One region of the Shewanella sp. 6_MG-2023 genome, then DNA from elsewhere that is predicted to be linked to it. Evidence: predicted binding sites of a transcription regulator. Region 1 holds the regulator's gene; the other holds the start of a gene.
What was found. Region 1 encodes sigma-54, which starts transcription at its own class of promoters, with help from an activator protein. Its sites were predicted from a motif close to GTTGGCACGNNNNTNGNNT; they were not measured.
Positions count from the first base shown of each region.

Region 1 (15,678 bases):
TGTGTTAATCCCCACTAATTGCTATTAATCGATAACAGCTGCTGATTCAGCTGAGATAACTTAAGTTGTAAGTGAGCTATCTCTGACACTAAAGCGCTTTTCTGTTTAGCTTGTGTACGCTTGCGAGTGGTCACGCCCTCGGCATTAGTTTTTGATGTCATCGCGGTTTCTTTATTTTTAACCCATTGGTAAACCGTTTTTGCTGAGATGCAGTATTGCTTAGCAACATCAGAAATTAATCGATTATGTTGCTTCACTTCAGCGATCACTTGCTGCTGAAAGCTCTCGGGATAAAACTTTGTTTGTGCTGACATATTAGCTCCAAGCATTTAAAAGCGATTAACTTCGTCGGCTTAACGATAAGACTATTCTACTTCCCATAGGCTACAGCCTACATGCTTATAAAAGTGGCACTGATTACGACAAAGATTCAAACATGTGTGTAATAATTTCATCATCGACTCCTGCTGATATTCAAATTTATAAGGCTTAAATTTCTCCACTAAATTGGTCAAATTAAAAGCTACCTCTTTAGTGATACGTAACTCAATGGAATACTTGTGCCAATTATGAAATAAATATTTTACCCTTTTATTACAGTGACTTATTTTTTTAAAGTGTTAGCTCTAAAAAGTGGGCGTGAAACATCTTGGTGCAAAAGTACTATTTTGGTGCGAATTGGTTTTAATTGGTAAACAAAAGTAACCATTAAAACTCTATGGTTTTAAGGCACAAAAAAGCGGCAATAAATGCCGCTTTTTATGCTGATGAGAGAGGGGGTTTTACGGCGCTACATTAAGAAAATGGTCGCTAAGCCTAAAAAGGCGAATAAGCCAATCACATCGGTGACTGTGGTTAGTACCATACCGCCAGCCAATGCCGGATCGATATTGAGTTTTTTAAGTATGAGCGGAATACTGGCCCCCGCTAGTCCGGCAACGGTCATGTTAATGAGCATCGCGCCGCCAATGAGACCGCCCAGTGCCATATCACCTTTCCATAGCCACACTGCAAAGAAGACCAGTACCGACCACATGAGGCCATTAAGAAAACCAATGGCTAATTCTTTACCGATAAGCCAACGGGAGTTACTTTGGCCAATATGACCCAAGGCTATACCACGAATAACCAGAGCTAAGGTTTGATTGCCTGCCACACCGCCCATACTAGGGACAATAGTCATTAAAATCGCGATGGTGGCAAATTGCTCTAACGTGCCTTCAAACATATTACTTACTGATGCAGCAAGTAAGGCGGCAAACAAGTTAATGGTAAGCCATAGCGAGCGTCTGAAGGTGCTTTTCATTACGGGGCCAAAGGTATCTTCATCGTCATCCATACCCGCCATCCCCATCATTGAGTGTTCGGCGTCTTCACGAATAACATCGACCACATCATCAATGGTAATACGGCCTAATAATTTTTGTGCTTCATCTACCACTGGGGCCGAAATCCAGTCATGGCGTTCAAATAATTGCGCCACTTCATTATCAGGCATGTCCACAGGGATGCTTTCTAATTCAGGATCCATGATGCTGCGAATGGTTGAATTAGGATCACAGGTGAGTAGATCGGCAAGGCGCACCCCACCAAGCACATGATCGTTGCGATCAACCACATATAAGGTATCTGTGGTATCGGGTAAGTTGCCGCGCTGGCGCAAATAGCGTAATACCACATCAATATTAACGTCAGGACGCAAAGTGACCGTATCTGTATTCATGATACTGCCAGCGGTGTCATCAGGGTATGACAGTGCTTGTTCGACGCGATGGCGGTCTTGACTGCTCATGGATTGCAGTACTTTTTTATAAACAGCATCTGGCAAACTTCTTAAGATGTAAGCCAAGTCATCGGTATCCATCCCAGAGGTGGCTTGGGCTACTTTTTCTGGGGTCATAGCGCTGATGAGTGAATCTTTTAACTCTTCACCGAGTTCTTCTAGGATTTCACCCGCTTGCTCATGATCAATCAGTTGCCATAACACTTGACGAGTTTTCGGCGGTGATGATTCAAGAATTAATGCGACATCGGAGGCGGCCATGTCATGAAGCATATTTCTGACATGAACAAACATACCGCTACCTAATGCTTGTGTAAGCTGATTAAGACGTTGTTCGGTCAGTTCGCTGTCGATGACTTCAATACCCATTGGCTACTCCTGAAAAGACGATGATGAAATGTTAACTTAACTCACCGGAAAGAATGAAGAAATTTCTAATATCTGATGGCTTGATGCGCAATTCATAAATACGCTAATACTGCTTGGTGGTGTGTTGAGTATAGCTAATAAAATAATGGTAAAGGTGAGTCGCTGTGTTTCCTTGGAGATGTTACTGGGCGCAGGCGGTTAGCTTTCTTCGTCAAATTTATCGTTGATTAACTTGCATACGGCCTCAAGGGCTTTTTCTGCATCACGGCCTTGAGCTTCAACAGTAATGATTTTACCAATGCCACTTTCTAACATTAATAACCCCAATACACTGGCAGCACTGGCTTGTTTCTCACCTTGGATAAGGGTGATAGTTGCGTCAAACTCGGTAGCTAAAATTGCCAATTTAGTCGCCGCTCGCGCATGCAAGCCTAGCTTGTTACTGATGGTAATTTGCTTTGAATAGGCCACCGTTTTGGCTGGCGATGTGGTTAGCTTATTCAATGCCAAGCTCTCTATGGCGGGCGCTGACTTTGTGCTTAGAGTTGTTGAAACGTTTAGCGAGCTGATCGGCAATATAAACCGAACGGTGCTGACCGCCAGTACAACCAATGGCAATGGTCAGGTAGCTGCGGTTATTACGCTCTAAATGTGGCATCCAAGTGTCAAAAAGGTTTTCAATTTGCCAGATAAACTTATTCACCAAAGGCTGTCGCTCTAAGAACTCTTGCACGGGCGCATCTAGGCCTGTGTAGGGCCTTAACTCAAGCTCCCAGTGCGGATTCGGTAAAAAGCGCACATCAAACATAAAGTCTGCTTCAGCCGGCATGCCATGCTTAAAGCCAAATGACTCAAAATGTACCACTAATTCTTTATCAACACTGCCTAGCAAGATTTGCCGAACATGATCGCTCAATTCGTAGATATTAGTTTGCGAGGTGTCGATATAGTGATCAACCATTTTGGCTATGGGTTCGAGTAACCGCCCCTCAAGCTTAATGGCTTCTTGTAACGAAATTTGATTCTTAGACAGTGGGTGTAATCGGCGGGTCTCACTAAAACGCTTCAGTAACACTTTATCGTTGGCGTTTAAAAAGAAACTGGTAATGCTGGTATCGTCAGACAGTAAAGCAATTTGCTCTTTGAGTACTTTGCCTTGCTCTTCGATATTACGCACATCGACGCTAATGGCGACAAGCTCGTTACTATCTTTAAGCTGTTCAAGCAGGCTGCCAATCAGTGGCAGTGGCAGGTTATCAACACAGTAATAACCTAAATCTTCAAGCACTCTCAGTGCGACTGATTTTCCTGAACCTGAACGTCCCGATACGATGACAAGTTTCATGCAGTAATAACCTGATAAAGTTCTGTAGCGTCATGACTCTTTCGAAGTCGTTTAAGTATCAATTTATCACTGAGTTTCTCTGCCATGCTAGATAATGTGCTTAGGTGTTGCTGGCACTGATCTGCAGGTACAAGAAGCGCAAATAAAATATCTACAGGTTGCTTGTCTATGGCATCAAAGGCGATTGGCTCTTCGCATTTGATTAAAATAGCAATGGGTTCTTCGATATTATCTAAGCGCCCATGTGGAATTGCTATGCCATTTCCTATACCTGTACTGCCCATTTTTTCACGCGCTATTAGACTTTCAAAAATAGCCTGTGAAGAAAGGGTTGGGTACTGGGCAGCCATTAAATTGCTGATTAATTCCAGTACCTTTTTCTTACTGCCCGGAGTGGCACAGGTAGTGCACGCCGGCTGCAGGATGGTACGAAGTTCCATCGTTAATGCTTAGTGAGTTTCTCTTTATGTTTAATTACCTGACGGTCTAGCTTATCTATCAGGGCGTCTATTGCCACATACATATCAGCGTTACGCGATACAGCAAACACTTCACCGCCTTTTAGGTGCAGTTTGGCTTCGGCAATCTGTTGTAGCTTTTGAACATCGAGCACAACGTGAACATTATTGATCTGTTCGAAGTGTCGTTCAAGCTTTGAAAATTTTGTTTGCACGTATTCCCGTAAAGATTGAGTTATTTCAATATGGTTTCCAGTCAGGTTAATTTGCATAGGTCATCCTCCAATAACAAAAGTTATAAGCTTTTGCGTTGGTTTGAGGGAGGGATGAGCATTGCCTCTCGATATTTGGCTATCGTACGTCGAGCAACGTTAATCCCTTGTTCAGCCAATAGTGTCGCCATTTTACTATCACTAAGAGGCTTTTTCGGGTTTTCTGCAGCTACGAGCTTTTTAATAAATGCGCGAATTGCTGTAGAAGAGCATTCTCCACCATCATCGGTACTTACATGGCTTGAGAAAAAATATTTTAGTTCAAAAAGTCCACGGGGGGTATGCATGTATTTTTGGGTCGTGACCCGTGAAATGGTCGACTCGTGCATTTCAACCGCTTCAGCAATATCATTGAGCACCATCGGCTTCATGGCTTCTTCACCGAACTCAAAGAAACCTTGCTGAAATTGTACGATACAGTTAGCCACTTTTAGTAAGGTTTCATTACGGCTATCGATGCTTTTGATAAACCATTTAGCTTCTTGTAAATGACCACGAATAAATTGGCTGTCAGCTTGGCTTGAACCGCCTTTGGCCATAGCTGCATATTGCTGATTAACGCCAATTTTAGGCATGTTATCGGGATTTAGCTCGACCACCCAGCGACCATTCTTTTTAAGTACAGTAACATCAGGAATGACGTACTCATCTTTAATGGGGGTAATTTGCAAGCCTGGACGTGGATTGAGCGTTTGAATAAATTCAATGGCTTCACGTAAATCATCTTCTTTAAGCTTGGTTTTACGCATCAGTAACCTAAAGTCACGACCGGCGATTAAATCAAGATGATCTTTAATCAGTAACTTAACATTATCTATGCAAGGAATTTCATTAGGGTATTGGCCTAATTGAATTAATAGACACTCACTTAAATCTCGCGCTGCAATGCCGACGGGATCGAAGTGTTGTACCCGTTTAAGTACAGCTTCAACTTCATCGAGTTCGATATCGTCAGTGCCTAAGGATTGCAAAATGTCTTCAACGCTCTGGGTGAGGTAACCGCGCTCATCAATGGCATCAATAATGGCGGTTGCAATCACTAAGTCATTTTCAGAAAAGGGAGTGAGGTTTTTTTGCCATTCAAGATGCTCATACAAGCCTTCACTGGTTTCGCCTTGAAACGGCATATCATTACCGCTCGATACTGCGCCAGAGCCAGAAGTCGGCGAGGCGGTATACACCTCATCCCATGTGGTATCCATAGGGAGTTCTTCAGGCATAGAATCTTTAGTGAGCGATTCAGTGGTATCAACCGTTGAGGTGTCTTTTTCTATGGTGACTTGGCTATTATCACTAAAATCGGTGTCAGTTTGCAGGGCGTTTTCTTTTACGGGCTCTTTGGCTTTAGTGAATTCGTCTTCAAGCTCTAATAGCGGGTTTGAATCAAGTGCTTGTTGAATTTCTTGCTGTAGCTCCAATGAGGAAAGTTGCAATAAGCGAATCGCTTGTTGCAACTGTGGGGTCATGGTTAAGTGTTGACCCATTTTGAGTTGGAGTGAGGCTTTCATGTACCGCTTGTCCCTAATTGAATTACATCATCGCGACGAACAGTGTGGGCGCTAGTTTATGATCCTAGAAAAATAGACTAGATTAAGGTTTGTTGTTGGCCGCGAATGCCATACTAAAAACTGAATAGTGCTAACTATAGCTTGAATTGTTCACCTAAGTATACCGACCTAACTTGCTGATTGACTAAGATCTCAGCAGGTGTTCCTTCAGCAATCAAGTTTCCGTGACTCACAATATATGCTCGCTCACACACATCAAGTGTTTCACGGACATTATGGTCGGTAATTAGCACCCCTAAACCACGGCTTTTAAGTTGTTGAATAATTTTCTTGATGTCGATTACTGAGATAGGATCTACCCCTGCAAAAGGTTCATCTAATAAAATAAACTTAGGATTTGCCGCTAATGCGCGTGCAATTTCAACTCGGCGACGCTCGCCTCCCGATAACGCCATACCTTGGCTATCACGGATATGAGTTATGTTAAATTCTTCTAATAAATGTTCCAGTTCTTCAATGCGCTGCTCATTTGATAAGCTTTTGCGAGTTTGAAGCACTGCCATTATATTATCGTGTACTGTGAGCTTACGAAAAATACTGGCTTCTTGAGGTAAGTAGCCAATGCCTTTTCGGGCGCGCAAATGCATTGGATCTGCGGTTAAATCATCTTCATCGATCAGAATGCGGCCCTTATCACTTTTGACTAGGCCTACGACCATATAAAAGGTGGTGGTTTTACCCGCACCATTAGGGCCAAGTAAGCCAACAATTTGGCCGGTTTTTACCGTCAGGCTGACATCTTTTACTACCTGGCGACTTTTATAACTCTTAGCGAGATTTTCAGCGGTTAACGTAATTTGGGTCATTAGTCATTTTGCTCAGCTGCTGGGGCTGACAATGTCGCCTGCGCCTCAGCGTTAAGTGATTCAGTTACTTCGGGTGTTTCAGTTGAGTTCACAGCCTCTACAGCAGATAAATTGTTGTTTTCAATTATAGCTGGTGGCGTGTCATCACCGGGTTTAGCGCTGTCTGGTAAATGTGGTTGCTCATCTTTTTTCTTTTCAGAATCAATCAAGTCTGGGTGACTTTCTGGTTGAAAAATAGTGATAACCCGATCTTCACCAGTACCGGTGCTTTCAGCAATTAACTGCTGCTTTTCAATGTTGTAGCTAATTAGGTTACCAGTAACCTGGCTGCCAGCTTGGTCCAATTTAGCATTACCCGTTAAGGTTAAAATGCTAGTGGCAAGCTCATATTTAATTTCATCGGCACTGGCAGTACCAATACGGCCATCATCTAACTCTTGGGAAAATGTCGCAGGGTTACCTGTGGCAACCATGGTTTTTTGGGTGCCGCTTTCGGTGCCAAATGCGCGTAATTCGTCGGCATTAATGTTAATCGACCCTTGAGTCACATTAACTGGGCCATAGAAGATGACCTGATTGTTTTTTATGTCAGCTTTTTGGCTCACAGCTGCGACTTTAAGCTCTTGCTGTAAATCGCCTTCTTTTGCATAGGCGCTGGCAATACTGACTACACTGAGTAGTGAGGCAATCAAAAGTTTACTTTGCTTCATACGTTCCTTCTACTTGACTTAAAAGTTCAAGTTCTTGAGCATTTAAATCAGCATACAGGCCTAAACCTTGTATATTAAAATCTGACCCAGTAACAAAAATTTGTCTATCTGAGGTCAAAATCATGGTGTTCATATCGAGTGCCAACATGGTGGTTGTCAAAGATTGTAATGGCTCGTCGATGTTTATTGCATCAATAATAACATTATTTTCTAAAACTACTTTGCCTGTTTCATTATTCAGCTTGCCTAAATCTGCGCTTAATTGCCATTCGGCTTCACCATTTTCAGGATAAATAAGGTAGACAGGCTCAGTAAACATGGTTTCATTACTTTGCTGAAAGTGCTCCATGTATTTCGCTGAGACTCGGCTTTGCACTAAACCTTGCTCATTAAATTCAGTGGTGCGTAAGTCATTGGCGATAAAATCAGGGCGAGCAGGGGCAGGCAATTTACTTGCCTCCATCTGACTACGTTTAATTTGTACTTGCCAATAAAGGACTAAGGCTGCGCCAAAAAATCCGATAATAGCGAAGGTCACTCGGCTCATATACTCATTCCGTGGGCATTTTCAAACTTATCTTGGCTAAGTAATAGCAAATCGGTGAGTTCACGTAATGCGCCATTTCCGCCGTTAATGGTGGTGGTCATATGGCAATGTTGTTTAACATAAGGATGGCCATCAGCCACACAAACTGCAAGGCCAACCTGTTTCATCACAGGTAAGTCAACCATGTCATCACCAATATAGGCGACTTCATCTGGGCTAACGCCATAGGTATCTAACAGGCTTTGGTAAGGGACTAGTTTATCATCAACACCTTGATAAATATGAGTGACACCTAAAGCGGTCATTCTATTTTCCACAATGGCAGATTTACGCCCGGTTATCACAGCAACATGAATATTACTGGTTAAAATAGAGCGAATGCCATAACCATCACGGGTATGAAATGCTTTTAACTCTTCCCCTGCATTACTTAAATAAATACGGCCATCGGAAAATACCCCATCGACATCGCAAATAAGCAGCTTAATTTTTTTGGCTTTTTGCCAAACATCATCAGAGATTGGGCCGTAAAAACCTTGGTGCAGTGTTTCGTGTAATGACATGTTAAATGACTCCAGCTTTAACCATATCGAGCATGTTAAGTGCGCCGACTGGGCGTTGGTTCTCGTCTACGACAATTAAACCGTTAATACTTTTTTCTTCCATAATCTGTAATGCTTGCGCGGCTAAAATACCTGGGCTGATGGTAATGCAGTTGGTTGTCATTACATCGGCAATAGCGGTAGTACGAAGGTTCACTTCAGCATCGATGACGCGGCGTAAATCACCGTCAGTAAAGATCCCGACTAGCTTGTCTGCATTATCGATCACTGCAGTCATACCTAAACCTTTATTTGAGATCTCATATAGGGTTTCAGTAATGCAGAGCTCACTTTTCACCTGTGGAATATCAGCGCCTTTGTGCATTACATCGCTGACTTTAAGTAATAGTTTACGACCTAAAGATCCACCAGGGTGGGATAGGGCGAAATCATCACGGGTAAAGCCTTTCGCTTGCAATAATGCTACGGCCAAGGCGTCACCCATCACCAAGGTTGCGGTAGTGCTTGATGTTGGTGCTAGCCCTAATGGGCAGGCCTCTTCAGGCACTTCAATACATAAATGCAGTTTAGATAGCTTGGCCATATTGGATTCTGGTTTACCCGTAATCGCGATTACCGGGACCCCCATGCGCTGTATAACGGGCATTAAGGTGAGAATTTCACTGGCTTCACCAGAATTTGATATGGCTAAAATAATATCATTTTTTGCCAGAGCGCCTAAGTCGCCATGGCTTGCTTCGCCAGGGTGAACAAAAAATGCAGGCGTGCCTGTGCTGGCGAGTGTGGCAGAAATCTTATTGCCAATGTGGCCAGATTTGCCCATGCCCATGACAATGACTTTGCCTTTACATTCTAAAATGAGTTCACAGGCTTGGCCAAACTCGTCTGAGTCTACATATTGATAAAGGTTATCTAATGCTGCCTTTTCAATATCAATGACTTGACGACCCCATTGGCGCAATTGTGTTTGTTCTGTCATATGTATCTCTCTATTGTCCAAAGCGATTTCGGGTTACGCTTTGGTGAGTCACACATCTTTATGCCCCATTATTGTGACTGAAATAAGACAACTTGGTACGCAATAAAGACGATTAATAAAAGGGCTCCATGCCAGCGAGTAAGCTGCTTTTTAGCGCCACTCGATAATACCAGTACTGCTAATGCGGTGCTGGTTGCTAGTACCATGTAAAAATCTCGACCGCTTGCATTTATGTCGATTTCACCTGGGGCAATCAGCCCTGGAATGGCCAGCACTGCTAAAATATTAAAAATGTTTGAGCCAACAATATTACCAATCGCGAGGTCGTCTTCTTTTTTTAGGACGCCAGCGATGCATGCTGCTAGTTCCGGTAAACTGGTGCCAATGGCAATAATGGTCAGGCCGATGACCAGATCTGACAAGCCAAATGTCTTGGCAATGCCTACCGCGCCTGTCACCATCCAGTCTGCCGAGAGTGGCAATAACACCATACCAACAATGATCCAGATAATAGCATGTAATGTGGGTACATTTTTAGGGATCTCTGCGTCAGACTCATCAGCTAGGACATCTTTTTTCTTATTTCGCATCGCGCTCCAAATGAAATAGCCCATCAAGGCGAAAAATGCGATTAATAATACCCCACCTTCAACACGGGTGAGCATGCCGTCGTGAATAAGGTAGCCAGCTAATACGGTTGCCGCAATCATGATTGGAATTTCACGCTTTAAGGTTTCTGAGCGAACTGAAATAGCCCCAAACAATGCGGTAACCCCTAATATCAAGGTGATGTTAGCCACGTTTGAGCCGAGCACGTTACCAATTGCAGTATCGCTCATGCCTTCCATTGATGCGGTGGCAGCAACCAGCATTTCTGGCGCTGAGCTGCCCATGGCCACAATGGTTAAACCGATTAACATTGGTGGCAGGCCTAAGTTTCTAGCAAAGGCGGCAGCTCCGTAAACAAAGCGATCTGCGCTCCAAACTAATGCGCCCAATCCGACGATGAGCATCATGATATTAAAAAGCATCTTGTTCCAATTATTTGAGTTATGGCGATATTTTTGTCAGATATTAACAAAAATCGTCGCTATTGCGAAAATTGTTAGGGATTGTAACGCATGGTGATTGATTTGTTGTAGGTTCTTACACAATTTCGTACACTTCAGCTCTACATCTCGTTCTCTAGGAAGGCTATTATTTCCTCTATAGACATGTCTACTCCAAGTTTAGAGCCCACTAGGTCAGCCCTTGTAGAAGTTAAGAACATGGGCTTTAGCCGAGGGACTAAGGTTATCTTTGATGATATCAGTCTCAGCATTCCAACTGGCAAAGTGACCGCCATTATGGGGCCAAGTGGCATAGGTAAAACCACCTTACTTAAACTTATCGGCGGTCAATTAACCCCTGATAGTGGTGAGGTGCTTTTTGCTGGGCAAAACATTCACCAACTGAAGCGGCAACAATTATTTGAGCAGCGAAAGCGCATGAGTATGTTGTTTCAAAGTGGGGCGCTTTTTACCGATATGAATGTGTTTGATAATGTGGCGTTTGCGCTGCGTGAGCACTCAGGGTTAGCTGAAACTATTATTCGTAAGATTGTGTTGATGAAGCTGCAAGCCGTGGGGCTGCGGGGCGCCGCTCTGATGATGCCCAATGAGTTATCCGGCGGCATGCAGCGCCGAGTTGCATTGGCGCGGGCGATAGCACTTGAGCCTGAAATGATTTTGTATGACGAGCCTTTCGCCGGTCAAGATCCTATTTCGATGGCGGTGCTGGTGAAATTGATTGGCGAATTATCTGAAACATTGAGGCTGACTTCGGTGGTCGTGTCCCACGATGTGGATGCAGTATTGAGTATTGCCGACTATGTTTATGTTATCGCCGAGAAAAAAGTAATCGCTTCAGGCACGCCTGCTGAATTACGGGCTTCAACCAATCCACAAATTGAGCAATTTATTCATGGAGCACCCGATGGGCCGGTGGCTTTTCATTATCCAGCTGAAGACTATCAACAGGAGATGTTAAGTGGACGTGATTAACTTTATCAGTAATATTGGCCGCTTTGCTTTGGATTTTATTTCAGGTCTAGGCCGAGCAGGGCTGATGTTATGGGGCGCTATTGCCCGTTGGCCGAATGTTAAAAAAGATATTGGCTTAATCACCAAGCAAGTTTATGTGTTGGGTGTTCGCTCCATGGTGATCATCATAGTCTCTGGCCTGTTCATCGGTATGGTGCTGGCATTACAAGCTTATACGGTACTGGCTGATTTTGGCACGGTCGAAAGCCTAGGGCCCATGGTGGCATTGAGCTTATTAAGAGAGCTTGGTCCTGTGGTTGCGGCATTACTTTTTGCAGGGCGCGCAGGCTCGGCATTAACCGCTGAAATTGGCTTAATGAAGTCAACCGAGCAGTTATCAAGCTTAGAGATGATGGCGGTTGACCCTTTACACCAAATCATAGCGCCACGTTTTTGGGCGGGGGTTATCACCCTGCCATTATTAGTGATGATGTTTTGTCTTGTTGGCATTATCGGCGGTCATTTAGTGGGAGTTGAATGGAAAGGCATTGATAGCGGCTCTTTTTGGTCAATTCTGCAAGCATCGGTTGAGTGGCGCCAAGATATTGTAAATTGTTTAATCAAAAGTGTGCTTTTTGGCGTAGTGGTAACCTGGATATCTTTATATCGTGGTTATGAAGTCATTCCCAACCCCGAAGGCATTAGCCGAGCGACCACATCCACTGTGGTTCAGGCGAGTTTAGCAGTGTTAGCGCTCGATTTTTTACTGACAGCGATTATGTTCGGCAATTGATGTTAACTGCTGAGTGTTAGCGGGAGGTAAGTTGGGTAAATTTTGCATTCATTAATTAAAGTGGTTTAGTCGTATGTTGACACGGAAAATAGAGTTATTGGTTGGATTGTTCTTATTGTCAGGCTTAGTGGCATTTTGTGTGCTGGTATTTAATGTGGCCAATGTTGAGCTTAAGCCTAATCAGGCAACTTACAGTTTACACGCTGAATTTAGCAATATCGGTGGCTTAAAAGTACGCTCGCCAGTGAAAGTGGGCGGGGTGGTTGTCGGAAGGGTAACTGATATTCAGCTCGACCCCAAAAAGCTTGTACCGATAGTGAGCATCACTATGGATAAGCAATATGATCAATTTCCAGAGACCAGCAGCTTATCGATTTTAACTGCAGGTTTATTGGGTGAGCAGTTTTTGGGGTTAACCCCAGGCTTTATGGATGATGATATTGAGATGCTCGCTGATGGCGATAAAATTTATGACACGCGCTCAGCATTAGTACTGGAAGACTTAATCGGTCAGTTAATCTATAGCATGTCATCGGATGATAAGTAGGAGCGGTATATGAAGCAGTTTATTCGCGTTATGTTAAGTGTCTTTTTATGGTTAAGCATCAGCCCGCTTGGTGCTGCAGAGCTGACGACTGATGACATAGATACCCGTGATCCGTTCAAGCTAGTGCAGCAAGTATCAGAGAAAACCTTTGCGCGTTTTGATAAAGACAAAGCCCTCATTGACAATGATTTAAGCTATTTAAAAGTTATCGTTCGCGAAGAGCTTATGCCCTATGTTGATTATAAATACGCCGCGTATAAAGTGATGGGGCAATACCTGCGTGACACGACTCCTGAACAACGTCAGCGGTTTGTGGATGCTTTTGAAGGTTATTTAGTGGCTACCTATGCCCAAGCCTTTACAGAGTACACTGGTCAGCAAGTACAGTTTTTCCCGGCTGCTGATTTTAGTAACGAGAAAATGATCGATGTCCGCGTCGAAATTATTGAAGATGGTCGCCCGCCCATTAAAGTGGTGTTTAAAGCCAGACGTCTAAAAGATGACAGCTGGAAAGCGTTTGATTTGGTGGCGGAAGGCGTGAGTTTACTGGCGTCAAAGCAATCAGAAATTTCCAATTTAATTCGCCAAAAAGGCGTCGATAAGGTCATCGACATGCTTTATGAGCGCACCAACCAAGATATTCGCTTAGATCAGGACGAGGGCAATGCTGCGTGATTGAATTTTCACAGCAAGGTGATATTTGTCGCCTAAAAGGGCAATTAACTCAGGTTGAGGTCAGAGAATTGTGGCCAAATCAACAACAATTGTTTACTGATACGACTCAAGTGTTAGACTTGTCTGCTTTAGAGTATGTTGACAGTGCAGGCGTGGCCTTATTGCTTGAACTAATATGTTTAGGTCATTGTCATGGGGACAACACTCAGCCAAGGAGCTTGGCTAATCCGAGTAAGCATCTAAAAAAACTTATCGAGTTGTATGATTTAGAGTCCTTTTTCATAGAACAATAGCATTGAATTTAAGGTAGCACATTTCATGGATTGCAAAGTAATTGAGCAGATTTTATCAGAGGCGTTAACCCTAGATGAAGTACATGTGACTTCAGATGGTAGCCACTACAAAGTGGTTGCAGTTGGCGAAATGTTCGACGCTATGAGTAAAGTGAAGCAGCAGCAGACCATTTATGCACCACTGAATGAGCATATTGCCAGTGGTGAGTTACATGCGCTTACTATCAAGACTTTTACGCCGACTCAGTGGAAGCGTGAAAAATTATTTAATATGTAAGCGTAATACTGAGTGTAGAGAATTAGTGTGGATAAATTAACAATACAAGCCAGCAAGCCCCTTGCCGGAGATGTGACCATCTCTGGCGCCAAGAATGCGGCTTTGCCGATCCTGTTTGCTGGTGTTTTAGCTGAAACTGACTTTAATATTTCGAATGTACCTAACCTTCGCGATGTAAAAACAACCTGTGAATTACTTCGCTGCCTTGGTGCTGATGTCACTGAGTTAGGCAATAGCCAATATCGGATCTCAACCACTAATCTCAAAGAGTTTTGTGCGCCATACGATTTGGTTAGAACCATGCGCGCCTCTATTTTGATTTTAGGGCCGTTACTGGCTCGATTTGGTACCGCTGATGTTTCATTGCCTGGTGGCTGCGCGATTGGCGCAAGACCTGTGAACTTGCATTTGCAAGGGCTAGAGCAAATGGGCGCTACTATTGAGGTAAAAGAAGGTTATATTAAAGCCAGAGTTGATGGCCGCTTAAAAGGCGCGCATATCTTTATGGATATGGTCAGCGTTGGTGCCACTGAAAACCTATTGATGGCTGCGACCTTAGCTGATGGTGAAACCATTATTGAAAATGCCGCTCGCGAACCTGAAATTAATGATTTAGCACATTGCTTAATTGCAATGGGCGCAAAAATTACCGGTGTTGGCAGCGCAACCTTGCGTATTCAAGGGGTTGAGAAACTCTCTGGTTGTAACCACAGAGTGATGCCTGATCGCATCGAAACCGGCTCATTTTTAGTGGCTGCAGCCGTGACGCGCGGAAAAATTCGCTGTCTAAGCGCTGATCCTTCAAGCCTAGAAGCAGTTCTGGCAAAACTTGAAGATGCTGGCGCGGTGATTAATACTGGCGACGATTGGATTGAACTTGATATGCAAGGCAAGCGCCCTAAAGCGGTTAATATTAAAACTGCGCCATATCCTGCTTTTCCGACGGACATGCAAGCGCAATTTTGTGTGTTAAACGCATTAGCTGAAGGCACCAGTCATGTGACTGAAACGATTTTTGAAAATCGTTTTATGCATGTACCTGAGTTAAGCCGTATGGGCGCTGAAATGGAGCTAGAGGGTAACACCTGCATCATTAATGGTATTGAGCGCATGAACGGTGCGCAAGTGATGGCGACAGATTTACGCGCTTCAGCGAGTTTAGTGATTGCAGGCCTTATGGCTGACGGTACGACAACCGTTGATCGTATATATCACTTAGATCGTGGTTATGAGCATATCGAAGAGAAGTTTAAAGCCATCGGCGGTGAAGTGGTTCGTATTGCATAAGCTGTAGATTGCTTAAGTTGTTTGCCAAAGCTTTATAGTAAAGAATAAAAAGTCAGTTACCTAAGGTAGCTGACTTTTTTATGATTAAATGGTTAAGTTGTAATTTGTGCTTAAGGTTCGACAGCCTTCTCACCAATAATCACTGGCACATCATAAGACTTACCTTCGCGGATGATGGTCATTGTGATGCTATCTCCGGGCGCTGTTTCAGCAATTCTATCCATCAGCATTTCAACCCCAGGAACACTCTCTTCTGCATAAGCGATAATCACATCTCTTGGACGCAGTTTCGCATCTGCCGCAGGCCCTTTGGGATCAACAGCGGTGACCAATACGCCTTTTAAATCCGGTAAGTTGAGGATTTGCGCCATAACAGGGCTTAACG
Region 1 covers NZ_JAUOQU010000014.1:44,819-60,496, reverse strand. The annotation lists gene Q4533_RS10120 (transposase) at 15-314, opposite strand; gene mgtE (magnesium transporter) at 791-2,152, opposite strand; gene Q4533_RS10110 (HPr family phosphocarrier protein) at 2,351-2,623, opposite strand; gene rapZ (RNase adapter RapZ) at 2,649-3,497, opposite strand; gene ptsN (PTS IIA-like nitrogen regulatory protein PtsN) at 3,494-3,937, opposite strand; gene hpf (ribosome hibernation promoting factor) at 3,940-4,227, opposite strand; gene Q4533_RS10090 (RNA polymerase factor sigma-54) at 4,251-5,735, opposite strand; gene lptB (LPS export ABC transporter ATP-binding protein) at 5,870-6,601, opposite strand; gene lptA (lipopolysaccharide transport periplasmic protein LptA) at 6,601-7,311, opposite strand; gene lptC (LPS export ABC transporter periplasmic protein LptC) at 7,298-7,858, opposite strand; gene kdsC (3-deoxy-manno-octulosonate-8-phosphatase KdsC) at 7,855-8,421, opposite strand; gene Q4533_RS10065 (KpsF/GutQ family sugar-phosphate isomerase) at 8,423-9,400, opposite strand; gene Q4533_RS10060 (calcium/sodium antiporter) at 9,469-10,431, opposite strand; gene Q4533_RS10055 (ATP-binding cassette domain-containing protein) at 10,615-11,442, shown strand; gene mlaE (lipid asymmetry maintenance ABC transporter permease subunit MlaE) at 11,429-12,214, shown strand; gene mlaD (outer membrane lipid asymmetry maintenance protein MlaD) at 12,288-12,761, shown strand; gene Q4533_RS10040 (phospholipid-binding protein MlaC) at 12,792-13,436, shown strand; gene Q4533_RS10035 (lipid asymmetry maintenance protein MlaB) at 13,433-13,729, shown strand; gene Q4533_RS10030 (BolA family protein) at 13,755-14,006, shown strand; gene murA (UDP-N-acetylglucosamine 1-carboxyvinyltransferase) at 14,034-15,293, shown strand; gene degS (outer membrane-stress sensor serine endopeptidase DegS) at 15,404-15,678, opposite strand, start outside.

Region 2 (15,678 bases), on a different contig from region 1:
ACCGTCATCAATATATTGTCCCACTTCCAAGTAAAATGGCGCGTTCCAAATGTGGTGTAGGCCCAATGGAATAAGTAATCGTTCAATGGCGCCATAAACACCAAAGGCGACAGCAGGCTCTTGATATACAGCCCATAAGGATAAAGAATCGATTTCATAGGCCAGTGTGGGCCAAATATGGGCCAAGATAAACGCCATCAGCATGGAAAATGGAATAATGATTAACGCAGCGCTTCGATGGCCTTCAAAAAATGAGAACACTGCTGGCAGTTTTACATTTTCACTCAATCGCACCACCAAACAAGTCAGCGCGCCAATGAGCACACCACCAGCAATTCCGGTATCCATTGTCTCCATCCCCCAAATGGGCCTCGAGGGTAAGTGATAAAGGGTTGTCATTGCTCCAAGGCTTGAAATATAAACGCCAAAGCCAAAAACTGCGACAAAGGCGGCAATTCCTTGGTCTTGACAAAAGCCAATGGCAATAGCTATCGCAAATAATAGCGGCATCATGGTAAAAATTAGATTACCCACATTCGAAAGCACGATGGCGAGTTCGATAGATATAAAAGGAAGGGGATTGGCAGAAAGCCCGAGCATGACACCTGCAGCGGGTAAAATGGCGATGGGAATTAACAGCGCCTGACTAAGACGCTGAGCAAATTTAAACCACCGCTGGCTTAATAACCTTAACTGTCTTGCGACTGGGTTACTGCGGTTTGCCAAGTTGTTATCCATTGTGTGGATTCTGTTTCTGGTTCCATGGTTTCACAGGCATCAATTTCAAGGCGCGGCGTAATACTGGTTGCACCGAGTTCAGTAAGCAGTTCATCAAATTGTTTTCCTGCGCCGCAGAATGTTTCATAGCTTGAGTCACCTAAGGCAATAACGCTGTAGTTAAGCTTAGGCAAATAAGGCGCTACTGAGCGCAACTCATTAAACCATGGCACAATATCTTCAGGTAAGTCACCGTGACCAGTGGTAGAGGTCACTATGATCAGTAATTCATCTTCAGCTGGAACATAGCCCAATAGCTCAGTTGGCTGAAACAATTGGGTATTAAAATCCAATTGTGCGATCTTATCGGTTAATGTTTCAGCAACAAATTGTGCACTTCCATACACTGTTCCGAACACTATATTAACTTTATCCATGATATACTTTTCCCCAAGCTCACTGACTGCATTGATTATTACAGCTTAAATGCTGACTAATTTGAGTTAATAGCTTCACCATACTGCATTCCAGCGCTGGGCTGCAAGTATGAAATACAAACAAAAGTAACAACTTATCTAAACGTTAAGGTTATTGTTATGCGCCAAGCCAACCGGCATAGATTGTTCAAACTCCAGCATAAGGCCGCCCATATTAGGCGAAACTTTTACTTTAGATGTGAACAACAAGATACTAGCGAGCCACTTGCAAAAATTGATGAGTTCGAGAAGTTGAAGGCATTATTGTTAAAACACAATAAAACCCCTTTAAAACAAAGTACTTAATAAGCGCACTTACCAAGTACTTGGATTTATCTTTAAGATTCTTACGTAACTTATTATTACGTGATAGTTTTTACGTAAGAATTTTTTATAGCCTACTAAGCAATATCCATAGGTGCTGAGCAATCAAGCGCATCATCCCAGCCAAACTGCTCAAATATCCTCAGCCATTCTTGCTCCAATTCTGTTTCTATATGCATTTTCTCTAAGGTCACAGGATGAGTAAAACGAATTGACTTAGCGATAAGCCATAAACGATTTATCTCAAAGTGCGATCTAAAAAACTTATTCTGCTTACCATCACCATGGGTGGTATCACCAATAATAGGATGACGTAAATGCGCCATATGTCGTCTCAGTTGATGTTTACGGCCCGTTTGCGGTGTAAGGTTAATTAAGCAAAAGCGGCTACTGGGATAACGTCCAGAACTGTATGGGATCTCTGCATTCATTAACGGCTTATAATCAGTTACCGCTTCTTGTGCGGGCTTATCTTTATTGGCCTTTTTGTCGGCAACATCATCTAGTTCTACTTTTAAAGCGTAATCTAAACGGCCTGCCTCATGCATATTGCCTCGAACCAAAGCGATATATTCTTTCGTCACTTGATGATGTTCAAACTGCTCACAAAGCGCTCTGGCGACTTCACTGCTTTTGGCAAAAACTAACACTCCTGATGTGGGTCTATCTAATCTGTGCACCGGAAACACATGGCAGCCCACTAGGTCTCGAGTCAGTTGCATCGCAAAAAAGCGCTCCTTTCTTGCAAGGTAACTGCGGTGCACCAACAAACCAGCCGGCTTATGAATAACCACCAGATGCTCATCTTCAAAAAGAATTTCTAACTCAGGCGGCGTTTCATCTTCAAGCCCCTCCGCTGCTAGCGTTTCAGCTTGAAGGCTCGCTGCATCTTCTTGGTCATCGAAATATTCATCATCTATCATGTTATTGCTCACTTAAAAAGGTGTCTAACTCAGCCAATAAACGTATCAAAGGATTAAGATCATCACGCTGACTCCACACATGTGCCGCCATAGGGGCTAAGGCTATTTGAGTAGGTAAAGCCTGCTTCATACAAATAAGCTGTTGCATCTTAGGGATAAAAATAAACTGCAACCATTGCTCAAACCCCATGGTATCGCAGGCAAAAGGAGAACTGCTCGCAAGCGCTTGAGCAGAAGGTTTAGTCGATGACCAAAGGTTTGCATCTTTAAGGTTTTGTTCTATCTGAATTAAGTATTGCTCTGTTTTAATATACGGCATAACTGTGATTTATCGCTCACACAAGTTTGAAATAACACGATTGTTTGTGCGACTAATTATATCATCAGGAGGCAGTTAACCCTATAATACGCACAAGTTAATCGCTATATAAAAACACCATGACACAACTCGAAACCCTAAGTGAATTTTTAGACACCGCTAATACTCAATTTCAGGTTTATGATTTAGGCCGCAGAGTCGAAAACATCGATATGATGTTGTTTAATCAAATTGAAGCATTAAAAACCCCTTACCCTTTTCCAACTCAAGGTCATGCACAATTTGCCATCGTGTTTTGGCGCGAAGCACAGCCACCTTTTATTTGGTTTTTAAAGCTGCCACTGGATGAGCAAGGCTTGTTGTCTCCAGCGCAGCGCAGTCAATTCATCAAAATGATCCTCGAAGCTCTAGGGCAAGATCCAACCAAAGCATTAAGTGATGAAGAACAAGAGCGCTATGCTAATCACCCTTTTAGCTTCAAGCCTAGCCAGGAAAAGCTAGCGCTATTTAATGCCTTAGTAAAACGTCAATTAAGCCAGCAACCATCAGCGCAATATCAATTTGCCGCTAGCTACTTTGCTGCGCTGATAGCAAGTCCAAAGAAAGTGGATGACTCGTGGCAGCAATTAGGGCTTCAAGGCATTGCCGACATCTGTGTGCGCCTAGATCAACATAACCACGCTGCAGAAATTAATGCCGCTTTTGAATTTGCCCCAGTTGAAGTTCAAGCAGCTATTTGCCAATGCTTAGAACATGTGACCATTGATGCAGTGCTTGCACAAACCTTGTTTGATAAGTTATCTCAAGCGCCGGTTGAGCATAAGCATATCTATCTTAGAGCCCTTGCTTCACAAGCTGAGTTAACTCAAAAAGCCATTAAGCAATTGGTTAATTACCAACAACTTGATGAAAACTTATTGATCACCATTGCTGCCAGAAACTGGATTGCATTAAAAGATGACCAAACTCGCAAACTTTATCTAGAAGTCTTAGCAAATCAGCCACAAATCTTCTTTAACCAAGTATTTGCTGATATCGTGTCTATACCGAGTTTACGCCAGCCGCTGTTGCTTGAACTAAGAAATACCGAACGAAGTGAGAAACTATCAGCGGCTATTGGCGGTTTATTTAAGGCACTAAGCCAATGATGTCAGATTTTATTTTAATCGTAGCAGTCGTGGTTGTGGGCGCATTCTTTTGGCAATTACGACAAATGGCAGAAATTAGCCGTAAGTATGCTGAAAGCGCCTGCGGCAAGCAAAAAGTACAACTCCTTGCTATCGCAATGGAGTCAGCAAGACCTAGCCTGGGTGGTACTACTGGCCTTTGTTGGCGTGCTAAATTTTTGTTTGAATTTAGCACCGATGGCATGAACCAATATCGCGCGCATATCCAAATGCATGGTAAAAAAATAGAAAAAATAAATTGGCCTATTTTCCCAGAGCCAGAATGGATGGATGCGCCGATGGCAAAAGGTAAGTTTGGTGGTTGTGGCGGCGCATCTAGCTGCAACTCCGGAAAGTGTAAGTAATTTATTGGCTTAACGACTCAATAGGTAAGCCATACTGCATAAACCATTTTTTACTTGAAAATCGTTATTTATTAAACGCTAGCCAAAAGAAAGACCGCGACAAATCATTGCCGCGGTCTCTTGTGCTTTTGTTAAGCCATCCAGCTATTGTTGTGCTCCCTGCACCATCCATGCGTCTAACTTGCTCCGAGCGCTATCCTTATTCAATCCTTGATATTCCTTGTACACTTAAGTACTTTCCATCTTACTCGATTATCCATTGACCGAGCCTGCTCAAATCCTTAAGCGTGTCCTTAATTCATCCTTGGGGTTCTTCCATGACATCCTTTAATCAAGTTATTGCATCCAATGCAATCACCATAAATCCCTTATGGCGTAAATCCCTTAATTGATGTCCTTCAATCTAATAAAGTCGCTTATATCCATAAACTGCAGTGATGGGGTATTAGTTAACTCCTTGTCACTAACCTTTTAATCATGCCACTGTCCATAGCGTACATTTTACCTTGATTTGAAAGTCACTGTAGAGCAGAAAACACTTTACTTATAATCCTATTGATACAACTTAAGCACTTCCTGTGCATATTTGCTTTCTTGGTATCTATTATAGTTCATATGGTTCAACAGGTAAGTCATAAGTATTCACATTACAGCGTAATTACAAAGTAGTAACACCACTAAACCAGCAGGCGTCAAATTAAAATCAATAAAAACAACAACTTTAAAATAAACCTAATTTAAGGCGCGTTTCAAATGCGATAAGGCTTACACCCCTTGTGAGATATATCGCACAAACAATCTGGCTATTAGGGAAATTAACCACTGCAAAAAAATTCACATATTTAACATTTGTATTTCTGAAATGTAAAAAAGCGCAATCCTAATAAATTAAGATTGCGCCTATTTTACGCTCTGTTAGCTTATCCGGCTAAATTGTGCTTCCCTGCTCCATCCATGCGATTATTTGCTCCCTGCTCCCTTTATTCCCTGTTACTCAATTTCCTTGTATTCTTGCCAGTTGCTGAATACTTGAGTTTTCAATCCATTGAACAGTCTATCCCTTTGACTGACAGTTTTACTCCTAGATTACCATCCTGGTATGCTGCATCCTGCAATCCGTCATCATCCTGATGAGGGTTCATCCTAGTTTCAGTTATCCATAACTGAGCTTATGCCCTTTCCTTGAGCGTGTCCTGACTTCGTCCTGAATTCATATTTTGAGATAGCTAATAAGAGGTTTTCTCATATAAATATCTCAATGAATAACCAGCCCCCTTCCTTTAATTTTCATCTCATCCTGAGACATTAACGACCAAAGGTTGTTGGCTTTACAATATGACTATTCATTATAAGTGCAATATTAAACAAAACACCCTGTTTTATTTATGTTGCGACCTTGTGGAATATTTTAGCTAAATTCATTGGCGAGAAAACACCCCATTTACTCACAAACCAATAAATTCTCGTCACCAAAACAGACCTAAAAACTTAAGGCTATGTTTTAATTGGTAAAAAACAAATTCAGCTAGAGAATGCATACAGACTAAAGTTAGATAACTTACAGGGTATGTGAGATAAGTCTTACACGCCAAAGTGAAACTTGCCTGTTTATGACTTTGAGAGGAATAGCTTTTTTAACATTTGCGCAAACATTACCCAGTCAGCGAGCAAACTGTATAGCGGGTATTCAAAAGTAGCAGGTTTGTTTTTTTCAAATACAAAGTGACCAATCCATGCAAATCCATAACCGATGACAGGGATAAATAATAGTTGCCACCATTGCTGGCTAACTAGAGTCACCAACAGCAATAACACTATCAGTCCAGAGCCGAGGTAATGTAAGCGCCGACATGTGGCATTTTGATGTTGTGATAAATAAAAAGGATAAAACGACTTAAAGTCTTGATACTGTTTATCAGCCATTTATTGCTCCGATTTACTTTGATAAATTAATATCTCACCATCAACAGAGCCAATGGTTTGATCAGACAAATGGCCAAAACCTTCACCAATAAAAAGCGCTGCATGTTTATCGTTGTTAACAAATACTCCGATCCCATCGAGCTCTAACTGCTCATCGCACCAACTCAACACCGCTTGAATTAATTTTGCCCCATTACCTTTTCTTTGCTCATTAGGGCTCAAAGCGATAAATTGTAAAATACCGTATTGTTTACTCGGTAAACTTTCTAAGATGGTATGCTCTTTTTTAATAAATGCTTGGGTTGAACTCCAACCAGTGCCGAGTACCATTTTTAAACGCCAGTGCCAGTAACGACTTTCACCAAGAGGCACTTGATGGGTGATCACACAGGCGACACCGATGAGACGTTTGCCTTCAAACCAACCAATTAATGGTTGCTCTTGCTGCCATAACTCTGTGAGCTCTTCTCTGATTGCAGCCCGCAGTTTTTGTTCGTAATTGGCTTTATTAGCAGTGGCTAAAGCTTCAATAAAAAATGGATCATCATGATAGGCATTATAAATAATCGATGCTGCAACTCTTAGATCTTCCGCAGTCAAATAAACCGCTCTAGGTTGATCGTTAGTTTGTTCATCCAAAGACGGCGCAGCTTGAGTTTTCGGGGGCAAAGTGTTGTTTTCCATGATGTCACTCTTAACTAATCCAGTTGATAGTCTCAACTTAACAACTTTGAAACATATTGCAATTTAAATAGGGTCACCTAATCTTAGTAAAGTAATATCATTCATACATGGTGAAAGCTCATGGATACGACAACGACAACATTTGAACACTTATTTCAGCAATTAGGATTAAGTTCATCTAAGGAAGATATTAACCAGTTTATCGAACAACATAAACTGGCTAAAAATAGCACCATTGCACAGGCTGGATTTTGGTCAGAATCGCAAAGACACTTTATTGAAGAGGCCTTACATCAAGACGGCCAGTGGTCTGAATTAATAGACCAACTGGACGTTTTATTAAGAAATTAAATGTTTTGGTAAGCAGTTTCACCCCAACCCACTAATTTGTTGTCACTTATTACAACTGGGGTACATTCACTTTTTGTGGTTTTGCCGTCACCTTTACTCCATTGAGTACGGTAGAAAAACACCTGAACCTCTTTCTTCGGACTTTGTGCATCTGCTTGGGTCACATAAGCCTCACTGAAATCAGCCGTTCCCATCAAAATGGTGACTTGATCTTTTGCCATTCCGATTGAAAGTTTCGCTAAGTTATTACGATTAGTTTGTTGTTGTTTTTGCCAATATGAATCACTACGCTTACCTTCGTGATCGCCCACATTCAATACGCAACCAGTTAGTGAAGTCGCTGCTATAGCCATAATTAATGCTGCACCCAATTTTGCTTTCATAATACGTCCCTTTCAAATGGTTCTAATGTAATTTCTACTGAAACTGTTTTTCAGAGTAAGTTATACTGTTCTCAATACTGATTAAGCTAAAAGTGTGCCAAAAGTTAAAAGCTTGATTTTATTCACTATTTAAAACCATGTCTCACTTTTTGAGTAATTTCACTACCAATATTTAAGGATTTTCACTAATTATGAGTCCAATTGAACAAGTCCTTGCGGCGGCAAAATCCATTGCTGTAGCAGGTCATACACCAACATTAGCGTTAATAAAAGGTAAATTAGGTACGCGGATAGCCATGCCAACCCTTATTCAGGGGTTGCAGCAATTTAAAGCCATCCCCAAAGAGCAATGGCAAGACTTACCCGATTTAGCAGCCATGATACAGCCAGCTAATACTGAAACGGCTCAAGACCCATTAACGGCGCTAGAACAAAAATGGCAGGCTAAATTTGACGCTGTCGAAAGTGAATTTGCCCTAAAGATAGCAGCACTTGAAAAACGAATTGTACAATTAGAAAGTTAAGCACCACATCCTCAATACATTTAACCAGCTAAAAACGGAAAACCATGTTTGTCACTGAACTCAGATTTGAATGTTTCGCCGATACCACTATCACAGCGGCAGAAAAAGCCATTAATAACTTTCTAGAAGCACTCAGAGCCAATGGCCAAGTATTAGGACGAGAATTTGCTGTCGCATTTAATGAAGGTGAGTTTAAAGTCAGGCTATTAATACCTGAAAAAAACAGTTTATCAGCCCGTAACAACAGCCCATGGGTCAAACAAGCATTAACTATGCTAACTGAAGCAAAGTTATTGGCGCCACGTGAAAAGTTTATCGGCCAAGATATCAATTCAGAGCAAAGTAATATCGACACTCCCAGCTGGCAGGTGCTTTACACCAGCTATGTACATATGTGCTCACCATTAAGAAGTGGCGACAACCTTCTCCCTATTCCGCTATATCAAATTCCAGCAAGCTTTAATGGCGACCATAAGCGAGTTATTCGCTGGCAAACAGAGTGGCAAGCTTGTGATGAACTGCAAATGGCGGCGGCAACCAAAGCTGAATTTGCAGCATTAGAAGAACTGACTAGTCATAAAAGTGATTTATTTAGACGAGGCTGGGATATCCGCGGCAGAATTGAATTTATTACCAAAATTCCGACTTACTATTATCTTTATCGCGTTGGTGGCGAAAGTTTACAGTCTGAAAAAAAACGAGCCTGTCCACGCTGTGGATCGAAACAGTGGTTATTGGATGAGCCATTATTGGATATGTTTCACTTCAGATGTGAGCCATGCAGAATTGTGTCGAATATCTCATGGGATCATCAGTAATAATTTCAAACGTTATTGTTCTGAAGTATCTAACATCGATCAGAACAGCTGCATCATTAACCTTCTTTTCAACAAAAAGCCTGACTTAATTAATCTATAAGTCAGGCTTTTTGGTTTATCGCAAATTAATAACGTTGATCTATGACTTTCGTCTCAATAAGTCATTCCACATCATTTTCATTCGCTGCCAAATCCCCGGATGTGGCACATGGCCATGATCTTCTTCTACAGGTTCAATTGCTGGTGTGACTCTTGGCGTTAGGCTATCGATAAACCCAGCTAGGCTATCAGCAAGCTTTTCATGGGGCTTATTGCCTGGCACTTCAATCCACACACTGCCATCTTCATTATCAACCGTTAGCATGTTATCGCCATCACCCAATACACCGATAAACCAGGTTGGTGCTTGTTTGAGTTTTTTCTTCATCATCAAGTGGCCAATGATATTTTGCTGCAAAGATTCAAAGTCTTGCTGATTCCAAACTTGCAGTAATTCGCCTTCACCCCAGTTTGAATCAAAATACAGTGATGCTGAAAAGAAGTGGCCGTAAAAATCATTGATATCATCATGCAGCTTAAGCTCTAAAGCCCGTTCGACATTACTAAAGTCTGCGGTGCTTTTACGCTTAACAGTCTGCCAAAATACCGCTTCATCAGATTCAAGATCATACTGGCCCTCAATACAACTAGACCCTTGACCCATTGGGTAAAATCGCGGTAATTCCCCTAAGGTATCTTGGTAAGCTTGAATATAACGGTTAGAAAATTGATCCAATGATGTTGAACAAGACACTTAAGATGCTCCAATATTGTTTGTGACCAAATAGATTGGTGTATTTGTCACGTACAGTGATTACCTAATTATATAAATTGGTATTATAATAAAGGCCTATTTTGACACGGAAACACACTAGATGACACACAATCACGATCCCTATAGTGATGCTGAAGCACTTAAAGGTTTAACTTTAGGTCAAGCGACGCAATATCAAGCTGAATATGATGCATCATTGCTGCAAGGGGTTCCTCGTAAGCTAAATAGAGATGCCATTGCATTAACGGCTGAGTTACCTTTTCAAGGTGCTGATATTTGGACTGGCTATGAACTATCTTGGCTTAATGCCAAAGGCAAGCCTATGGTAGCCATCATTGAAGTTTACCTTGCCATCGAAAGTGATAACTTAATTGAATCGAAGTCATTTAAGCTTTATTTAAATAGCTTTAATCAAACCCGCTTTGACAGTGTTGAACTAGTACAACAAACTTTACAACAAGATCTTAGCCGCTGTGCCAATGGCGAGGTCACGGTAAAAATCATCGAGCCAAAACATTTTAATACCCAGCGCATTGTCGAGTTACCGGGTAACTGTATTGATGAACTTGATATTGAAGTTGATGATTATCAATTTAAACCTGAGTACCTTGAAGACAGCACTGAAGAGAAACATGTTGCTGAGACACTTACATCCAACTTGCTAAAGTCGAATTGTTTAATTACCTCTCAGCCTGATTGGGGTAGCGTGATGATCCGCTACCAAGGTCCTAAAATCGATCGAGAGAAGTTACTGCGTTATTTGATTTCATTCCGTCAACACAATGAATTTCACGAGCAATGTGTTGAGCGTATTTTTACTGACTTAAAACGTTATTGCCAATGTTCTAAATTAACGGTTTATGCCCGTTATACTCGCCGTGGAGGTTTAGATATTAATCCATTTAGAAGTGATTTTGAGCAGCCGCCTGAGACACATCGTTTAGCGAGACAGTAATTTCAAAAATGATATTACAACTTAAAAGGCACTTTTTAGTGCCTTTTTTGATCTGCAGGTAAACCGACTTAGCTAACGATCAATTTAGGCATGCCTTTAAGGCAACTTAATGAGAATCAATAATAAGCTCAGCCCAATCTATTACTTCAGCGTTATATTCAGGCTCGTTCGCAACACATCCACTATAAAAGCTAATGGCAAACCGATAGCTCTCATTAAGCTTACCTAAACTACAATGCCATTGGTTTTCAATCTCAAAGCGCTCTTTGTCATCATTTATCAGCCGCAAAGAGACATTGAATTGTAAAGGTATGACAGCGCCTTTATTCAGCTTAAGCTCGCTTTTTTCAGCCGATTGAAAATCAAATGCGAATGATTTAAGCGATAAAGCTAAGCCTAAGCCTTTGGCCTTAATGTAAGACTCTTTTAAGGTCCATAAATCAAAGAAACGTTCCCTATGCTCCACTGCTGGTAAAGCTAATAAAGCTGCCGCTTCAGGTTCAGAAAAGTAATGATTTAATATCGAATGAATATTGGTGCTATCACGGCGCCGCTCAATATCCGCCCCCAGCTCAAACGCTTGCATTGGGGCATTAGTTTGATAAATAGCCACCAATAACCAGTCACCACTGTGACTGATGTTGAAACCTAAACCCGTTTGCTGAAATTGCAGATCAGTTAAACGCGGTTTGCCTTTTTCGCCATATTCAAATACCCATTCATTGGGCTTTATATCGGCAAAACGCGACAACAAAGCCCGCAAGTAACCTCTAACCATTAAGCCTTTTTCACGGGCTGATTGTTGAATATAGCGATTCACTTTTTGGGTTTCATCTGCAGGCAACCAAGATGACACCAATGAGGTGGTTTCTTGATCCAATACTGCCGTGGTAAGCGGACAGAAAAATAGATTTATCTTGGTGTCAGAATTCAAAATCAACTCAATAGTAAAACAAAAAGCCATTGTCGCTTGTTTCTAACTGAATTTATAGTCTGTGTAATACGCCAAATAAATAAAAACGGCTGGAACATTACAGCCCCTGCCGTTTTAATCCTATTAGCTTGCGATTAAGACCCGTTTATTGCCGTTGGCAACGATTAACTACTCATAGTGAACCCTTGGCGATTAAGCCATCGCGGTGGTCTTTGCCGCTTGCTGAGGTTGTACGTCATAGCGACTAAAGCTCATCGAGAACTGACCGTCACCACCCGTCATCGATTTTAGTCTAGTAGAATAGTCACTGACATTAGCCAAGGGCACTTCGACTTCAACTGTAACCATGCCAGAGCTATCGGCTTGTGTGCCGCACACCATACCTCGCTCGCTACTGATATCGGCGGTGATATCGCCCACATGTTGCTGAGCAACACAAATATTCATTTCAACGATAGGCTCTAAAACCACTGGCTGAGCAAGTTTAACGGCTTCCATAAAGGCTTTTTTACCCGCCATCACAAAGGCAATCTCTTTAGAGTCCACACTGTGATGTTTGCCATCTAATACAGTAACTTTGATGTCTTGCATCGGAAACCCACCAAGCTCACCTGCTGTCATAGCTTCTTTAATTCCCTTTTCAACCGCGGGAATATATTGAGTGGGTACCGAGCCCCCGACCACTTTGCTGACAAACTCAAAACCTTGACCACGCTCAAGGGGCTCAACTTTAAGCTCTACTTCTCCAAATTGGCCAGAGCCACCGGATTGCTTCTTATGACGATATCTAAAGCTCGCCTCACCCATTATGGTTTCACGATAAGCAATGGCTGGAGTGTCAGTGTCCATATCAACATTAAACTGCGTTTGCGCTTTTTCTAATGCAATTTGCAGATGTAAATCACCTTGGCCTTGCAGCACAGTTTGTCCTTCTGCCTCATTACGGGCAATCTGTAAGCTTGGGTCTTCTGCCACTAACTTATGTAGCACTTCCGATATTTTTTGTTCATCACCGCGGCGCTTTGCTGACACGGCCAAGCCAAAAATAGGTTGCGGCAATACCAGCTCAGGTAAATGAAATTCATCTTCATCATGGTTGTCATGCAGCACAGCGCCAACTTCTAACTCATCAATTTTAGCAATGGCGCAGATATCACCCGGGATAGCCTGATTGACGTTACTATGCTGGTCCCCTTGTAACTTAAGAATGTTAGTCACTTTAAAGGGTTTACGGCTATGACCGATAAACAGTTTCATGCCCACTTCTATGGTGCCTTGGTATAAACGAAAAACGCCCATGCGGCCTAAAAATGGATCGATTGACACTCTAAAGATATGGGCTAATACATGGTCATCAGCTTTTTGGCTAACATCAATAGGGGTGGCATTTTCAGTAAAGCCTTTGATAAATTGCGGCGGATTAGCTTCAAGAGGGCTTGGCATCAACTTAGTCAGCATTTCCAGTAACGAGCTAATACCAATGTCTTGTTCTGCACTGGTAAAACATACTGGTACTAAATGACCCATTCGCAATGCGGCTTCTAGCGGCGCATGCAATTGCTCTGGGGTTAATGAATCACCTTGCTCTAAATACAGCTCCATTAACCGATCATCTTCTTCAAGCACGGTATCAATGAGTTCATCACGGGCAGTTTCCACATCGCTGAATAAGGTTTTCGCTTTTAGATCGCAATGCAGATAACAATCCACCACATCATTAGCCATTTCATTGGGGAGATTAACGGGTAAGCAGCGATGACCAAATTGCTGCTGGATATTAGTCAGCAATTCAGCAACTAAAGCTTCGTTGCCATCTAAGTGGTTAATGGCAATGATCACTGCTTTGCCCTGCGCTCGGGCTGCTTCAAAGGCTCTTTTGGTTACCGATTCAATCCCAGTGCTGGCATTGACCACCAATAATACCGATTCAACGGCAGAAAGAGGCAATAATGCTCTGCCAATAAAATCAGGTAAACCTGGAGTATCAATAACGTTTAAATGGTGGTTTTGGAAGTCAAAATTAAGAAAGGAAGGTTCTAGGCTGTGGTGGTGGGCTTTTTCTTGGGCAGTGAAATCGGCATGATTTGTGCCCTTGTCGACCCTGCCTTTTAAGGTTATTGCATTGGCGCTAAACAGTAATGCTTCGAGTAAAGAGGATTTGCCTGCGTTGGTGTGACCCATTACAGCCAAATTACGGATTTGCTCAGTGGTGAAATCAGCCATTGTGGCCTCCCTTTATCACATAGTTAATCAATCCATTTCGCTTTAAGCACTGTTAGCTTCACATGTTTAGCTGTAATAACTCAATCTCAGTAAAAGTATGCCGACAGGATTAACTGATTAGTCAGTGAAACCTTGCTGTTCACCTTTTAAGAGCCTGTCCGCCTTGCAAATCAAGTGAGATAATTCATGTCATTTAAAGCAAGTGCCTAGCGCTATTTAAATTCAGTATAGAACTGTAACTATGATTAAAAGTTGACCTAGATCAGGCTTTAACTCACCAATTAAATTTCATAACAAATACTCATTTGAGCTTACAACTGCTCGCTAGTTATGGTCTGATCTGTGAATAATCAGTCTCGGGTGATTGTATCGACCCGAAACCTCAGGTACTCTGCTTGCTCGATTGTGCTAAAACGATGATTATGAAGATTAACTATTGTTCATCTTTACTAGTCCCAACAGATTGTATTGCAAAAATACAGACCAAGGTTAAGCCTTAATGACAGTAGCATTATATAAATGACAGCAGAGCCAAGCGCAAAAGCTGCGATAAAGAAATCAGTGACGACAGACACTAGCACGCCAGTGGTGCGTCACCGTAATGCCACCACCACCCCTGAAATGCGTCAGTTCATTCAAACGTCTGACTTTAGCGTGAGCCAATTAGCTAAAATCCTCAATATTTCAGAGGCCACCGTGAGAAAGTGGCGTAAGCGTGATTCTGTCAGCGATACCCCCACCACGCCACATCACCTCAAAACCACATTGTCGCCAATGGAAGAGTATGTGGTGATCGGTTTGCGCTACCAATTAAAAATGCCGTTGGACAGACTGCTTAAGGTAACCCAGCAGTTTATTAATAAGGATGTCTCTCGCTCAGGGCTTGCCCGCTGCTTAAAACGCTACGGGGTATCAAAGCTTGATGAATTCGAAAGCCCCTATGTGCCCGAGCGCTATTTCAACCAGTTACCTATTGTTCAAGGCACTGATGTCGCCACTTATACTTTGAACCCAGAAACCTTAGCCAAAACCTTATCCTTACCTGAAGCCACTCAAGACAATGTGGTGCAAGTGGTGTCACTGACGATTCCACCACAATTAACGGATAAAGAAAGTTACTCGATTTTACTGGGTGTTGATTTCGCAACTGACTGGGTTTATCTCGACATCTATCAAGACAGCCATACCCAAGCGACTAATCGCTATATCGCTTATGTGTTAAAGCACGGCCCGTTTCATTTAAGAAAATTACTCGTAAAAAATTACCACACTTTTTTAGCTCGCTTCCCGGGCGCTAAAACCATGCATGCTTCGGAAGCAGCACACTCTACAAATAATTCAGCTATGGATAGACTGAACAACGGAGACTCAAAATGAGCCAAGAACCGACCCCACAAGAGTTAGTTGAAGACAAACGACTCAATAAGCGTCTTAAAGATATGCCTATCGCCATTGTCGGCATGGCAAGTATCTTTGCTAATTCGCGTTACTTGAATAAGTTTTGGGACTTAATCAGTGAAAAAATTGATGCCATTACTGAAGTACCTAAGTCGCACTGGCGCCCTGAAGATTACTTCGATGCAGACAAAACAACCCCAGATAAAAGTTACTGTAAGCGCGGTGGCTTCATCCCTGACGTTGACTTTAACCCTATGGAGTTTGGCCTACCGCCAAATATCCTAGAACTCACTGACACCTCACAATTATTATCATTGGTTATCGCCAAAGAGGTGCTTGCCGATGCGGGTGTAACACCTGAATATGACACCGATAAAATCG
Region 2 covers NZ_JAUOQU010000002.1:39,952-55,629, reverse strand. The annotation lists gene Q4533_RS01515 (PTS transporter subunit EIIC) at 1-738, opposite strand, end outside; gene Q4533_RS01510 (flavodoxin) at 690-1,154, opposite strand; gene truC (tRNA pseudouridine(65) synthase TruC) at 1,595-2,440, opposite strand; gene Q4533_RS01500 (YqcC family protein) at 2,442-2,759, opposite strand; gene Q4533_RS01495 (DUF3549 family protein) at 2,879-3,907, shown strand; gene Q4533_RS01490 (DUF3301 domain-containing protein) at 3,904-4,290, shown strand; gene Q4533_RS01485 (DUF962 domain-containing protein) at 5,899-6,213, opposite strand; gene Q4533_RS01480 (GNAT family N-acetyltransferase) at 6,214-6,852, opposite strand; gene Q4533_RS01475 (DUF2789 domain-containing protein) at 7,018-7,248, shown strand; gene Q4533_RS01470 (DUF3192 domain-containing protein) at 7,245-7,631, opposite strand; gene Q4533_RS01465 (hypothetical protein) at 7,823-8,155, shown strand; gene Q4533_RS01460 (Zn-ribbon-containing protein) at 8,200-8,973, shown strand; gene syd (SecY-interacting protein) at 9,113-9,766, opposite strand; gene queF (NADPH-dependent 7-cyano-7-deazaguanine reductase QueF) at 9,888-10,742, shown strand; gene Q4533_RS01445 (4'-phosphopantetheinyl transferase superfamily protein) at 10,849-11,676, opposite strand; gene fusA (elongation factor G) at 11,869-13,899, opposite strand; gene Q4533_RS01435 (transcriptional regulator) at 14,419-15,276, shown strand; gene Q4533_RS01430 (type I polyketide synthase) at 15,273-15,678, shown strand, end outside.
Region 2: Q4533_RS01470 (DUF3192 domain-containing protein) is a predicted target of sigma-54. The motif match lies at 7,715-7,733, and genes of this name have one in related genera.